Regions from separate parts of the Vibrio sp. R10-SG3-ISO3 genome, predicted to be linked through region 1. Evidence: predicted binding sites of a transcription regulator. Region 1 holds the regulator's gene; each other region holds the start of a gene.
What was found. The regulator PurR, encoded in region 1, represses purine synthesis genes. The targets are predictions, from matches to a motif close to TNANGNAAACGTTTNCNTNA.
Positions count from the first base shown of each region.

Region 1 (3,915 bases):
GACGCTGCTTGTCTTTGTTGGCCGCCTCTAGTGCAGTGTTTGCCATCGCAATAGTCTGAGCGACATCCTGATCCCAGTCATGGCCAAGGGCGTAGTATTTGGTGACCACAGGGAAACCACGCTTTTTATACACGTATGGCTCGAGTCCCTGAGCATTAAACTGTTGGGCCAACGAGTCGTCGGCGCGTATGTGAAGTTTGTCATTTACCACGAGGGCAAACATGGTGTCATCAGCGAAGATTCCGAATCCACCAAACATTGAGCGAGACTTGATCTTGCCCAATGGTTCAAACAATCCCATTGAGTCTTTTAAAATTGGTTTATCCATGCTGTTATTCTCGGTGTATTACAATACGCCACCAAATTCAGGTCCGAGAGATTAGCAAAAATATGCAGGTTTTGTGTCAGTAGGGTGTCATTCTGGCTCATAAAAGAATAATCCTACTCACGGTGTGAGCGCATAATGCGCGCGCAACGTTTAACTCATTGTATTCTTTGCTTTTGATAAAGAATTACGAAGTGCACATTTGCCATCGGCAACCCCGCTACCAAGCAGTCATCAACGTTGAAATAGTTGAGTGGCTGCAACAGGCCGGAAGCTTTGCGTCCCATCCTTTCGAAATGGTTTGCCCTGTTCGTGGCATTCGTCGAACATAATAAGCATAAATAATTTATGGGCTAAACATCACGTTTTGATGGGTTAAATGTGATCTTAGTTCATAAAATAGAGGGGTGTTACCGAGAGAATAAAGCCCAGCGGATGAGAAGTATTCTCGCTGGGCTAGTCGATGTGATGTGCTGAACTTGTTCGTTGGTCTATTTCACCGTCGCCACGGTATCGCGCTCGACGATTTCTGGGTGCATTTCAAAAATACGTTTTTCATGCTCTTTGTCTTTAATACGTTCGAGCAAAATCTCAAATGCGTTTTTACCCACACGGCGCTTCGGCTGGTGAACCGTCGTTAGCGGTGGTGAAAAGTACTCGGCTAGCTCAATGTTGTCATAACCAATGACCGACATGTCTTCTGGAATACGAATGCCTTTTTGCTGTAAACGGCTCATCAAACCGAGCGCCATCGTATCGTTGAAACAGAATACTGCGGTTGGCTTTTCGTCCATGGCGACGATTTTGTCCGCGGCAAGCACGGCGGTATCGCACTCAAAGTTACCTTCTAAGATCCAATCTTCGTTGACGCTCAAACCCGACTCGTTCATTGCGCGCTTAAAGCCTTGGATGCGTTCTTGGCAGGCCGCTTTTTCAAAATGCCCACTCAAGCAAGCAATGCGCTTGTGGCCGTGATCAATCAGGTATTTTGTTGCGAGGTAGCCGCCTTCTTCCGAGTTGTCGATGATTTTATCGGCTTGTGAGCTTTCCGGGCCCCAATCCATCACCACCTTAGGGATGTCTTTATGACGGTCAAGCATTTCGCTCAACTCTTCGGTCAAATCTGAACACATCACTAAGATGCCATCAACGCGCTTTTCCGCCAGCATGCGAATGTAGTCACGTTGTTTCTCGTAGATGCCGCCAGTGTTACACAAGATCAAGGTGTAGCCTTGACGGTAGCAGTAGCTCTCAACCCCGTCGATCACTTCCGAGAAGAAAAGGTTGGTCGATTGAGTAACCAGCATGCCTATTGTGCGTGTCGAGTTACATTTCAGGCTGCGTGCAACGGCACTTGGGGCATAGTTCAACTCTTGAACCGCTTCCATCACTTTTTCTTGCGTGGCTTCAGCGACAAAGCGTGTTTTGTTGATCACATGGGATACAGTGGTGGTCGAGACACCCGCTAAGCGAGCGACGTCTTTAATCGTGGCCATATGGTTTTGTCCTGTCGATGACTGCCTACTATTCTATGAAAAGTTAAGTCTATAAAAGTAAAGTCTATACAAAGTTTAGAGTATGTAGACAGAAAGTATCAGAAACACAAAAACCGCCCTCAAAAAGCGGTTTGTATTTATTAGTTTTATCGTTTGCGGACCGGATTGTAGTCCGCAACGTCGATTTGGGCAAATAAAAAACCCGCCTTTGGGATCTCGCCACACCTTTTGTATGGGCTTAATCGCTATCGCCTTGCAGGTAGGCTTTATCCAATTGAATGAACGCGCACAATAGCGACGACAGCGCCGCATAGAAGCCGAATGTGTCGAGGCGCTGGCAGCGCTCGGCAAACCTCTCAATCCAAGGGAGTAGATGCTGCTCAATAAAATCGGCTTGCTCTTGGTAGGCGAGATGCGTGTCGCCTGCCGTCTGCTCTGCTGCATGAGCGCCGCGCACAATCAGGTTACCTAAAAAATCCAACTCTATCGCGAGATGATCAGAAGGTTCATTGAGCCCTGAATGCACGGCCACGCCATGTTGTTGGAGCAGAGTGTCCATCTGTTTGGCGGGCTCCCCATTGAGCAGTCCGGATTCATCTAAGTAGACAGAGGCGTAAGGCAACGCGCTGTCTCGGTCGGATTTTAAAAACAGGTCGCAATAGTCGGCTGATAGTTCCAACTGAGCATCTGGCCTGTCTTGCAATCGGTTCAATGCATCGATGAGCCTGTCTGCGGCTACGTTAAGCTCAGGGGTTTGTGCAAGTCCCGTCAGAAAGGTACGTGTGTCCACCGAATGATATTGGGCCAGCTCTTGCTCTGAGAGCTCTTTGGCAAACACGCTCGAAAACCACCAGTAGAGCTCGGCGCGTTGCTCATCAAAGGCGCGCTGCTCTTTTTCGGCGGGAGATAAAGGGTCGGAAATCTGGGCGTTAGGTGTCTCTGGCATGATGGGCTCTCAACTGAATCAGATGCCGTTAAGTCTAACGGATAAAAATGAACAGCGGTCAACCTGATTATGAGAAGAAATGGTCAAATATGGCAATTTGTGAACAGGGCAGCAAAGCTTGCTTTGCATCAATGAATCGCCAACTTTTCACCTCCCAAAGAGGACAAAGATGGAGTTGTGACTAATTATGAATAGAATAAAGCCATTGAATCAGTGTGTGAATAAGTGAGTAGAGCCGATGAGCTACCACATTTTGGTTGTTGAAGATGATGAAGTGACTCGCCGTAAATTGGCGGGCTACTTTCAAACCGAAGGGTATCAGGTGAGCCAAGCTGAGAATGGCGCGCAGATGCGCGACGTACTCAGTAGCAGTCGGGTCGATTTGGTGATGCTGGATATCAATCTGCCCAGCGAAGATGGCTTGATGCTGACACGTGAGCTGCGCAGTCAATCGGACATCGGTATTATCTTGGTTACCGGGCGTACCGACAGCATTGATAAGATTGTTGGTTTAGAAATGGGCGCGGACGATTATGTCACCAAGCCATTTGAGCTTAGGGAACTGCTCGTCAGAGTCAAGAACCTCTTGTGGCGCATCGCACTGGCTGCGGGAGCGCAAAACGCGGGCAGCGATCAGCAAGACGGCGTGGTCCGCTTTGCTGAATGGACGTTCGATATTCAGCGCCGCGCTTTGAGCCGAGGGGATGAACCGGTCAAACTGACTAAAGCAGAGTATGAGCTTTTGGTGGCGCTCTCCTCTCACCCTAACCAAGTGCTCAGCCGAGAGCGTATTCTTAATATGATCAGTCATCGTGTGGACGCACCCAATGATCGCACTATCGATGTCCTGATTCGACGCATGAGAGCGAAGATGGAGGTGGATCCAAAAAATCCGCAGATATTCGTCACCGTGCATGGCGAAGGCTACATGTTCGCCGGAGATTAACGTAGTTCGGCAATTAACGAGCGAAAATTGACGCAAAAGAAACGAAAAATCCAGGCATGCAGCCTGGATTTTTGTTTTAGGTCGAAGACGTTATCCGTCTACGCTGGCGGCCGGTTAAACGTCGCTCTGCGCAGCCTCCACCTCTAAGGCTTGCTCTTCATAATCGGACGCCCAGTCGCGGAGGTGTTGCCAAATGGTGCCC
Region 1 is NZ_JCBDHE010000017.1:162,857-166,771, forward strand. It holds gene AC6R1A_RS04875 (TfoX/Sxy family DNA transformation protein) at 1-328, opposite strand, end outside; cyclic di-GMP riboswitch class I at 533-641, opposite strand; gene purR (HTH-type transcriptional repressor PurR) at 817-1,821, opposite strand; gene torD (molecular chaperone TorD) at 2,060-2,767, opposite strand; gene torR (two-component system response regulator TorR) at 3,006-3,713, shown strand; gene elyC (envelope biogenesis factor ElyC) at 3,828-3,915, opposite strand, start outside.

Region 2 (3,915 bases), on a different contig from region 1:
TGCGAGTTCCAATCCCCGAAACCGCATATTTCTAGGCACTAGGAACTAGGAACTAGGAACTAGGAACTAGGAACTACAATAAAAAAACCGAGCCACTCACGACTCGGTTTCCTTCAAACTACATCGCCACAATTAAGCAAGCAGTTCCTTCGCTGTGTTCACAACGTTTTCTGTCGTGAATCCAAACAGCTTGAACAGTTCTCCAGCAGGCGCTGATTCACCGAAGGTTGTCATACCGATGATCTTGCCGCCAAAGCCGACATACTTGTACCAGAAGTCCGCAATACCCGCTTCGATAGCGATACGTGCTGTTACGTCTGCTGGCAGTACGGATTCACGGTACGCTGCGTCTTGCTTATCGAACGCATCCGTCGATGGCATAGACACCACGCGTACTTGCTTGCCTTCAGCAGTAAGCTGCGCCGCCGCTTCAACAGCCAGTTCCACTTCAGAACCGGTGGCGATAAGGATAAGCTCTGGCTTGCCCGCGCAATCTTTTAGGATGTAACCACCCTTAGCGATGTTAGCCACTTGCTCAGCGTCACGCGCTTGCTGCTCGAGGTTTTGACGAGAAAAAATCAGAGACGTTGGGCCATCTTTACGCTCAATCGCCAATTTCCAAGCGACCGCAGATTCCACTTGGTCACATGGACGCCATGTGCTCATGTTTGGCGTTAGGCGAAGTGACGCCATTTGCTCAACGGGTTGGTGCGTTGGGCCATCTTCACCCAAACCAATCGAGTCATGCGTGTATACTTGGATGTTCTGAATTTTCATCAGCGCGGCCATACGCATCGCGTTACGAGCGTACTCCATAAACATCAAGAAGGTCGCACCGTAAGGGACAAAACCGCCATGCAGCGCAATACCATTCATGATGGCCGTCATACCGAACTCACGCACACCGTAGTGAATGTAGTTACCTGAGAAATCGTCTGCTTCCAGTGATTTTGAGCCCGACCACATGGTCAAGTTGGATGGCGCAAGGTCCGCCGAACCGCCCATAAACTCAGGCAGCATTTTACCGAACGCTTCAAGCGCATTTTGAGACGCTTTGCGCGAGGCAATGTTAGCTGGGTTGGCTTGCAGATCAGCAATGATTTGATTCGCTTTCTCTTCCCATTGCGCAGGAAGCTCACCGTTGAGACGACGTTTCAGCTCCGCCGCTTCTGTTGGGTACGCCGCTGCGTAAGCCTCAAACTGAGCGTTCCACGCCGCTTCAGATGCTGCGCCTGCGGTTTTCGCATCCCACTGCTCGTATACGTCTGCTGGAATCTCAAACGCTGGGTGCTCCCAACCTAGGAACTCACGCGCAGCTTTGATTTCGTCTGCACCTAGTGGCGCGCCGTGACAATCGTGAGAGCCCGCTTTGTTTGGTGAACCAAAACCAATGATGGTCTTAGTACAAATCAGAGTAGGACGAGGGTCCGCTTTCGCGGCAGTGATGGCGGCGTTGATCGCCTCAGCATCATGACCATCGACAGCTGGAATAACGTGCCAACCGTAAGCTTCAAAGCGTTTTGGTGTATCGTCAGAGAACCAACCTTCCACTTCACCATCAATCGAGATGCCATTGTCATCCCAAAAAGCGATCAGCTTGCCAAGGCCCAGAGTGCCCGCTAGTGAACATGCTTCGTGAGAGATCCCTTCCATCAAACAGCCATCACCCATGAATACGTAGGTGAAGTGGTCGATGATGTCATGGCCTTCTTTATTGAACTGCGCCGCTAATGCTTTCTCTGCCAGCGCCATGCCCACTGCGTTTGTGATGCCCTGACCAAGAGGACCAGTGGTGGTTTCTACGCCCGGTGCATAACCATATTCTGGGTGGCCCGGCGTTTTTGAATGAAGCTGACGGAAGTTTTTCAGATCGTCAATAGACAGCTCGTAACCACTTAGGTGCAGCAAAGAGTAAATCAGCATTGAGCCGTGGCCGTTTGATAGCACGAAACGGTCGCGGTTTGCCCATTCTGGGTTCGCTGGGTTGTGGTTTAAGTGTGAACGCCAAAGAACTTCGGCGATATCCGCCATCCCCATCGGTGCGCCTGGGTGACCGGAATTAGCTTGTTGAACACCATCCATGCTAAGTGCACGAATTGCATTGGCCAAGTGTTTACGAGAAGACATGTCTGCTCCTGAATGCATTAAGCGAATTGATAACTAAGGTGGGCGATAATTCTCGCAGAGCATCTACGCAGGTGCAATCGATTACTGTCTAATCAGCGCCAGATCTAAGATATTTATTGCAAATTTCTCGAGGACCGCCGGTTTTCGTTACTGTTTGATGCAAACGATTGCTCTTTACCTCACGCGGCGGATTGAGAAAAATACGCGTTTTTACTCTACTTAAATCACAAAAATAACTTGTAATTCGAGCACGCAAAACTAGAATAGACGTCTAGATGTAGATACACCTACATAATTTAACCTTATTTTTGTGCTGGGCGAGCAATGACGCCCATCCAACAGATTAAATGGAGCTCTCATGGCTAAGCACCTGTTTACTTCTGAATCCGTATCAGAAGGCCATCCAGATAAAATTGCAGACCAAATCTCAGATGCGGTTCTCGATGCGATCCTCGAGCAAGATCCAAAAGCTCGCGTAGCGTGTGAAACCTACGTCAAGACCGGTATGGTCATGGTCGGCGGTGAAATCACCACTTCTGCATGGGTAGACATCGAAGAGTTAACACGCCAAACCGTACGTGAAATTGGCTACGTTCACTCTGACATGGGCTTTGACGCGGATTCGTGTGCAGTGCTAAACACCATCGGTAAACAGTCTCCAGACATCAACCAAGGTGTCGACAAAGCGGATCCAAAAGAGCAAGGTGCCGGTGACCAAGGCATCATGTTTGGTTACGCATGTAACGAGACTGAAGTCCTCATGCCAGCGCCTATCACTTACTCACACCGCCTAGTGCAAAAGCAAGCGGAAGTACGTAAGAACGGCACACTGCCATGGTTGCGTCCAGATGCAAAATCTCAGGTTACGTTCCAGTACAACGAAGGTAAGATCGTTGGTATCGATGCGGTCGTACTGTCAACTCAGCACTGTGACTCTATCTCAACGCCGGATCTGCGCGAAGCGGTAATGGAAGAGATCATCAAACCTGTTCTACCGGCTGAGTGGCTCAACAAAGACACTAACTTCTTCATCAACCCAACCGGTCGTTTTGTTATCGGTGGCCCAATGGGCGACTGTGGTTTGACCGGTCGTAAGATCATCGTTGATACCTACGGCGGCGCAGCGCGTCACGGTGGTGGTGCATTCTCTGGTAAAGATCCATCGAAAGTAGACCGTAGTGCCGCTTACGCAGCACGCTACGTGGCGAAAAACATCGTCGCGGCGGGTATGGCAGATCGCTGTGAAATCCAATTGTCTTACGCAATCGGTGTTGCGGATCCAACGTCTATCATGGTGGAAACGTTCGGTACTGAGAAAGTCTCGCACGACATCATCATTGAAGCGGTACGTCAGTTCTTCGATCTACGTCCATACGGCCTGCAAGAGATGCTGAACCTACTTCAGCCAATCTACAAGAAGACCGCCGCTTACGGCCACTTCGGTCGTGAAGAGTTCCCTTGGGAAGCGACGAATAAAGCCGCAGAACTGCGTGACTTCGCTGGTCTCAAGTAATCACTGAGCCACACTATTTCAGGGCTTTTGGTTCGCCAAAAGCCCTTTCTTTTGCCTGCTATCTGGCCTCCTCGCTCGCTGTGCTCACCCCGACCTCGCATCCCCACCCATCATTGAACAAAATTTAACCTCCCAGGTTGTAATTTACGCCATTGAGGTCAATAGTTAACAATATGTTAAATGAACGCATCCAAGGATGACGTCTTTACGTATAAAACCAGACGTGACTGCCATCCCCTCTGCGCCGAGTAACACGCGCAAAGCTTGTGTTCAGA
Region 2 is NZ_JCBDHE010000010.1:558-4,472, reverse strand. It holds gene tkt (transketolase) at 133-2,127, opposite strand; gene metK (methionine adenosyltransferase) at 2,486-3,640, shown strand.
Region 2: metK (methionine adenosyltransferase) is a predicted target of PurR. The motif match lies at 2,283-2,302, and genes of this name have one in related genera.

Region 3 (3,915 bases), on a different contig from region 1:
CCCAATGCCGCTCTCACGGTATTTCGCCATTTTGATAGTGCGTCAGTGGTCCAAGGGTTAGTCGGCACGCCACCAAAAACCGCCTGGGTGCTTGATTATGCCTTGTTAGAGCGCATTCATTACCTCCTTGTGGCAGGCTTTGATGTCTATGGCAACTTTGGCCACCAATTGATGACGCGCATGTTTATGGACTTCCTGCGCCTAGAGGGAGAAAGTAATTTTGTCGCCTTACTTCCTCAAGAGGTTCGTCATCAAGAGCATTCGAGCTGGTATCAAGATCAGAGCGCTCAGTTGAGTGATTTCTTACAGCGCAACGTCGAACCCTTCAACCAACCAACGCAAGTGCGCTATGCCAGCGATGATCCGAAAGCGGAGCTGTATGACATTCTCCAAACCCAACTCGCCCCCGTACTGTCCAACCGTTTCAAGATTGAGCAAACGGGTCTAAGCGAGCGCAGTGAAGCAACCCTGAGACGTATCGATGCAATACAAGGTGAAGGTCTGGTCCATTTGCCACAAAGCCTGATGATCATGGTGCGCGCGCCAAGCGGACAAGAGCAGTTGTTTACTCTGCTACACAATAACGCTCACACCAATATTTCTAGCTTGTTTAATGAAGAGAGTAACCGTGATTTCGCCAATGATGATTTAACCTTAGTGCGCGGAGTGATCGGTAGCTATCCGGCTGCGTACCTATCGTTGGAGGAATCTGAGGTCGATCAGTTGGTCGAATCATTAGAAGCGCTGCGAACCGAAGACGATTACATTAAGATACTGGATCAATTCGCGATTCGCCGCAGTTCTGATGAATTCTGGCCGTTCAGTGACCGCGTGCACGAGTGGTATAAAGCGGATCAACCGATCGAATTTGGATTGCTGGACTATAATCGTTTTGAAAACAGATAAACGTTTTAATTGGGTTTAACGTGTTATCGGAGGTAGTTATGGGACTTCAAGACAATATCCGAGCATTGGAGCAACAAATCTATGTCGCGTGCTCCGAAGGTGATTACGACACCGTACAGATGTTAGAGCACCAACTCGACAGCTTGAGAAACCGGTCATCTCACACCCGTGATGACTCCCCTTATGCACCCGAAGGGAAGCTCTATCCGGAAGACGACTGGTACTAACTATAGTTGCTCAGTCAACTGGGCCGCCTCACTCGCCCTGCCTTGCAGGGCGTTTTATTATTCTGTCACTCGCTCTGTTCATTCCAACATTGTTCGCTGAGTTATTGGCCTACATGTCCAACCCAATTTGCGTAGGCGTTCTTCGCCCAATCCGCTAAAATATTCCGTCACTAAAAAGCGCTTTACAACGCAAGATTACACGCTATCATTCGTGCGCAAACGTTTGCCTCACTTTTTGAGTCTGTATTTTGAGGGTTTTATGCTGTCCGATATTGAAATCTGTCGCACGACATCACTGCAATCTATCGATCAGGTTGCGCTTAACGCTGGATTAACGGAATCAGAGTTTCACAGCCAAGGAAAATATAAGGCCAAAATCTCACTGAGCACACTGAAAAGGCTCGATGATCAACCTACAGGCAAGCTAATCGTCGTGACCGCGATTACTCCAACCCCTCTTGGCGAAGGCAAAACCGTCACCACGATTGGCCTTGCGCAAGGATTGAAAAAGTTGGGGCGCTCTGTAATGGCGTGCATTCGTCAACCTTCTATGGGGCCCGTGTTTGGCGTCAAAGGCGGCGCAGCGGGCGGCGGTTACTCGCAAGTCGCGCCGATGGAAGAGTTGAACTTGCACCTCACTGGCGATATTCATGCGGTGAGCGCTGCCCACAACCTCGCGGCGGCCGCCATTGACGCGCGTCTGTATCATGAACAGCGCAACGGCTATGACGATTTCGAAACGCGCAGTGGACTCAAAGCACTGCGTCTTAACCCAGAACGCATCGTGTGGAAACGCGTAATGGATCATAATGACCGTGCACTGCGCATGATCCGCGTGGGTCAGAACGAGCCAGGTAAAACCATCAACGGCTTTGAGCGCCAAGATGGCTTTGACATTTCAGCCGCATCGGAACTGATGGCCATTCTTGCCCTTGCCAGCAACCTGAGCGATTTGCGCCAGCGTATCGGCCGTGTTGTACTAGCTTATGATCTCGATGGGCAGCCCGTGACCGCAGAAGATTTGCAAGTCGCCGGCGCTATGGCGGTCTGCATGAAAGACGCCATCGAACCCACGTTAATGCAAACGCTAGAAGGTGTGCCGACCTTGATCCACGCTGGGCCTTTCGCCAATATTGCTCACGGTAACTCTTCCATCATCGCAGACAATATCGCCACCAAGTTGGCCGATTTCACGGTCACCGAAGGCGGCTTTGGTTCAGACATGGGCTTTGAAAAAGCGTGCAACATCAAAGCGCAACTCTCCGGCAAAGCGCCTGATTGCGCCGTCATTGTGGCAACGTTGCGCGGACTTAAAGCCAACTCTGGCTGTTACGACTTAAAGCCAGGCCAAGCCTTGCCTGACGCCCTATTCCATGATGATAAAAACGCGCTGCACGCTGGATTTGAAAACCTAAAATGGCACATCGACAATGTCAACAAGTACGGCGTGCCGGCGGTTGTGGCCATCAACCGATTCCCGCAAGACAGCGAACAAGAGCTCGCTGAGCTGAAAGCGCTGATCGAAGCTCTGCCAAACAATGTCGCCGTTTCTATCAGCGAAGGCTTTGCCCTTGGTGGTGAAGGCACTCGTGAGCTTGCCGCCAAGGTGGTGGAACAAACGCAGACGAACGCGAGCTTTAAGCCACTGTATCAACTTTCCCAATCACTGGAAGAGAAACTGATGGCGGTAACAGAAACAGGCTATGGCGCGTCGTCCATCACGCTCAGTGAGCTGGCGAAAGCGCAACTGGCCCAGTTCAAGCAACAAGGCTTTGATCACCTTGCCGTCTGTATGGCAAAAACGCCCATGTCCATCTCGACTGATGGCGCAGTCAAAGGGGCGCCTAGTCACTTTGATGTGCCAGTACGGGAACTCAAGCTGTGTGCAGGTGCCGGTTTTATCTACGCCCTGTGTGGCAATGTGATGACGATGCCTGGTCTCCCTGATAAACCAGCGTTTATGAATCTTGATCTAGACGATGACGGCAACATCATCGGGCTGAGCTAAACCTTAGCGAGTTAGCTTCGCCTTTCAGGTTTTATTCAAGTTTGAACGAGGCTTGGGCACTGTGCCTAAGCCTTTATTTTTTAAGCCACTGCGCCACTTTTCACCCTAGATGTTGTACCATTGACATTCAGTCAGCCAACAGTGGACCCCATCATGGAAGCCGAACTACTCGAAATCAAAAACTTCCTCGCCCAACATCCGCCTTTTGATGAACTCGAAGATGAAGTTCTCAACACCGTCACGAAAAGCATCGAAATCTCCTATTTTCGGGAAGATACACCCGTCATCCACTTTGGCGATGAGATTCACGATCTGTATATGATTCGCAGTGGCGTCATTGAAGTCTACCGCCGCAAAGGGGAGCTCTATAACCGAATCGATGAGGGCGCCTTATTTGGCCAAATGGGGCTACTGACCAACAACAAAGTCCGCTTCCCGGCGAAAGCGATCACCGACACCCTACTCTATTGCATTCCCGAAGCGGTGTTCCAGCACCTCTACGACAACTATGAATCCTTTGCCGATTTTGTTGAAGTACAAGACAGTGCGCGTCTTCGCCATGCGATTTCCACCTCAACCGAGCAAAACGATCTCACCACGTCTAAGGTGCGCACCTTGCTGACCGGTGAAGTGCCTTACATCTACAAAACCGAGTCTATTCAAAACGCGGCGATCAAAATGGCCGATGAGAATGTCTCTTCGTTGTTGATTTATGATGCTGATATCGTCGAGAGCGATGAAGAAGACACCAACCCATTAGTCGGGATCATTACC
Region 3 is NZ_JCBDHE010000020.1:116,296-120,210, reverse strand. It holds gene AC6R1A_RS05730 (fatty acid cis/trans isomerase) at 1-906, shown strand, start outside; gene AC6R1A_RS05725 (hypothetical protein) at 945-1,133, shown strand; gene AC6R1A_RS05720 (formate--tetrahydrofolate ligase) at 1,393-3,141, shown strand; gene AC6R1A_RS05715 (putative nucleotidyltransferase substrate binding domain-containing protein) at 3,295-3,915, shown strand, end outside.
Region 3: AC6R1A_RS05720 (formate--tetrahydrofolate ligase) is a predicted target of PurR. The motif match lies at 1,345-1,364, and genes of this name have one in related genera.

Region 4 (3,915 bases), on a different contig from region 1:
TTCGTCGAGGGTTTCTTGTCTAAGAAATTAACCGCGACGGTAGTTTGGTGCTTCCTTAGTAATTTGAACATCGTGGACGTGAGATTCCGCCATCCCAGCACCAGAGATACGAACGAACTCAGCTTTGGTACGCATGTCTTCAATCGTCGCGCTGCCCGTTAGGCCCATGCTTGAGCGTAGACCACCCATTTGCTGGTGAACGATCTCTTTTAGGCGGCCTTTGTACGCGATACGTCCTTCGATGCCTTCAGGGACAAGCTTGTCTGCGGCATTGTCCGTTTGGAAGTAACGGTCAGAAGAACCTTGAGACATCGAGCCCAATGAACCCATACCACGATAGGCTTTGTAAGAACGACCGTTGTAAAGAATCACTTCACCCGGAGCTTCTTCAGTACCCGCAAACATCGAGCCCACCATCACACACGATGCGCCAGCAACGATAGCTTTACAGATGTCGCCTGAGAAACGGATACCGCCGTCAGCGATAACGGGAATACCGTGTTGATTTGCCACTTCCGATGCATCAGCGATGGCCGTTACCTGAGGGACACCCACGCCCGTTACGATACGAGTGGTACAGATAGAACCTGGGCCGATACCAACTTTCACTGCGCTAACGCCTGCATCGATAAGGGCTTTCGCACCGGCACCCGTTGCTACGTTACCGCCAATGATATCGAGATTAGGGTATGCCGCGCGAGTTTCACGGATACGGTTAAGAACACCTTCAGAGTGGCCGTGTGAAGAGTCGATCAAAAGCACGTCAACACCCGCTTCAACCAATGCCGCAACACGCTCTTCGTTACCCGTGCCAGCACCCACTGCCGCACCAACACGAAGACGACCGCGCTCATCTTTACACGCGTTCGGTTTACGTTCTGCTTTGTGGAAGTCTTTTGCGGTGATCATACCTGTGAGTTGGAACTCATCGTTAACCACCAACACTTTTTCAACGCGCGCTTCGTGCATCTTCTCTTGCACTTCAGCACGAGTTGCCCCTTCTTTTACTGAAGCAAGGCTCTCTTTTGGCGTCATCACTGAAGAGACTTTCTTAGTGAGGTCGGTAACAAAGCGCACGTCACGACCGGTGATAATACCGACCAGCTCTTTGTTCTCTGTGACAACAGGGAAGCCTGCAAAGCCGTGCTTGTCTGTCAGTGCAACCACATCCGCGATGGTCGCTTCAGGGTTAACGGTAACAGGGTCAGTGACCACACCCGCTTCAAATTTCTTAACTTTACGAACTTCTGCCGCTTGCTGCTCAATCGACATGTTCTTGTGGATAAAGCCAATGCCACCTTCCTGCGCAAGAGCGATAGCCAGACGGGCTTCCGTCACGGTATCCATAGACGCAGAAATCATCGGAATATTAAGAGTGATATTTTTCGTCAACTGAGTGCGAAGATCAGCTGTGTTTGGGAGAACGGTGGAGTGTGCTGGCACAAGCAGTACGTCGTCGAATGTCAGCGCTTCTTTGGCAATTCTTAGCATTTGCAATATCTCACAATTAGAGGAGTAAAAAGAACAATCCAATCTCATCGTTTCGCATAATGAGGGCAACCTATTCACACTAGAGTGTGCGAGAACAATGTTGCATTTGGATTAGATATTGCGGACGGATTATACGGTCAACGCAAACGCTTGGCTACACATTTTTCTACTTTTTATTTGCAATCACCCCCTTGCTATGTATTATATTGCCGCTAATTTCCATACCCACGTCCATGGGATTAGCTGTGCCTGCATCCACCAATCAAAACATTTTCACTGTCTCTCGCCTCAACGCAGAAGTTCGCCTGCTGCTTGAAAACGAAATGGGTATCGTTTGGTTGGTCGGAGAGATCTCCAACTTCTCTGCCCCGGTGTCTGGTCACTGGTATCTCACCCTTAAAGACTCCCGAGCTCAAATCAAATGCGCGATGTTTCGCGGCAATAATCGTCGTGTCACGTTCAAGCCGGCTAACGGCAATCAAGTATTAGTCAAAGCGCGTCTCTCGTTGTATGAACCTCGCGGCGACTATCAGTTGATCATTGAAAGCATGCAGCCGGAAGGCGATGGCCGACTCCAGCAAGAGTTTGAAGCGCTTAAAATGAAGCTAGCTGCTGAAGGCCTGTTTGCACAGACTAACAAGAAGCCGCTGCCTGAGCATCCGAAACGGGTTGGCATCATTACCTCGAAAACCGGTGCGGCGCTCTACGATATTCTGGATGTACTGAAGCGACGTGACCCTTCACTGCCGGTGATTATTTACCCGACATTAGTACAAGGTGACGATGCCGCGATTCAAATCGCGCAAGCCATTGGCTGTGCCAACAGTCGTAACGAATGTGATGTCTTGATCGTCGGTCGTGGCGGGGGCTCTCTAGAAGACTTATGGTGCTTCAACCACGAGGTCGTAGCGCGAACGATTGCGGCGAGTCAAATCCCGATTATCAGTGCGGTTGGACATGAAGTGGATGTGACCATCGCCGATTTCGTCGCCGATATGCGCGCGCCTACCCCCTCGGCAGCCGCTGAGCTAGTGAGCCGCGACAACAGCCATAAAGAGCAAGCGCTCGCTAGTCGTGAGCATAAACTGCTCAGTACGTGGCGCCAGAGAGTGTCTGAGCAACAACGCAACCTGACTGGCCTGCTGCATCGTCTCGAACGTCAACATCCCACTCATCAACTTCAACGTCAGAGCCAGCAGTTAGATGAACTCGACATTCGCCTCAAGCGAGCGATGGATAATGGATTGCGCAGTGCAGAGCAACGAGTCGAGCGACTGCACTACAAACTCAACCTGCATAGCCCTGCACATAAACTCGCCAATCAACACGCAAGCATGATCCGTTTAGAGCAACAACTGATCGACGCGATGAATAAACGTTTGACCTATCAACGCCATCAACTCGCGTTAGCGGCGGAAACGTTAGATGCGGTCAGCCCACTGGCGACATTAAAACGTGGCTACTCGATCAGCCAAAACGCACAAGGCGATGTAGTGACCTCCACAAAGCAAATGAAATCAGGTGACACCTTAGTCACCCGTTTAGCCGACGGCACCCTCTTTTCTACGATTTCTTAGAGTCAATAGGACGGAACTCAAATCGAATCGCTGATTTCGATTTGAGTTCGTTGCACTGATTACAAAAATAATTTGCCGCGCCGCACGCTTGCAGCTTCTCTAATTCACTGTCGCACTGTGGGCACCAACCGATCTTGTTGTAATCATGTTGGCACTGTGTGCAGTGGTAGTGGCCATTCCACTCCAGCTCTTGCTGACAACTTGGGCATAGATTGGTGTTCATGATCTGTGTTACCTTTTTAATTTAGCTTAAACTAATATACAAAAATCCCATCTCCAACTCAATATCACACCGACTGGCTTGCTCTCATCGCTCTATGCTTCTATAAATGATCATAATAAGATCATCGGCAAAAGCCGCTGTGATCAGCGATCTCCCCCTAAAAGAACATTTATATAACCACACACCGAAAGCATAAGTTACATATGCTGCATTTCAATTTTAAAAAGCACAATTAACCAATAAAGATTAAAAATACACACTACAACCAGACTTAATAAAATGATCACTCATCCAAATACACAGTATGTAACTCGAAAATGAGTGGAAAAGAGGGATAGGCTCTTTGGTGGAGCCCATTGATGACATAAAAAAACGCCTTAGCAAGCTAAGGCGTTTTGACCATCATGTGATTATTCAGATAGGGCTACTTCTTACGGTTTTTCACCATGCCCATTAAGCGTTTGCGTTTACGCTCTTGTGATAGGGTCATCTTGCTCGATTTACCTTCATACGGGTTTTCACTGTTCTGGAAAGTAATTCGAATCGGTGTGCCCATAATCTCAAGCGATTTACGGAAGTAGTTCATCAAGAAGCGCTTGTAAGAGTCTGGAAGCTCATTCACTT
Region 4 is NZ_JCBDHE010000043.1:33,348-37,262, forward strand. It holds gene guaB (IMP dehydrogenase) at 28-1,491, opposite strand; gene xseA (exodeoxyribonuclease VII large subunit) at 1,737-3,068, shown strand; gene AC6R1A_RS12035 (zinc ribbon domain-containing protein) at 3,055-3,291, opposite strand; gene der (ribosome biogenesis GTPase Der) at 3,716-3,915, opposite strand, start outside.
Region 4: guaB (IMP dehydrogenase) is a predicted target of PurR. The motif match lies at 1,630-1,649, and genes of this name have one in related genera.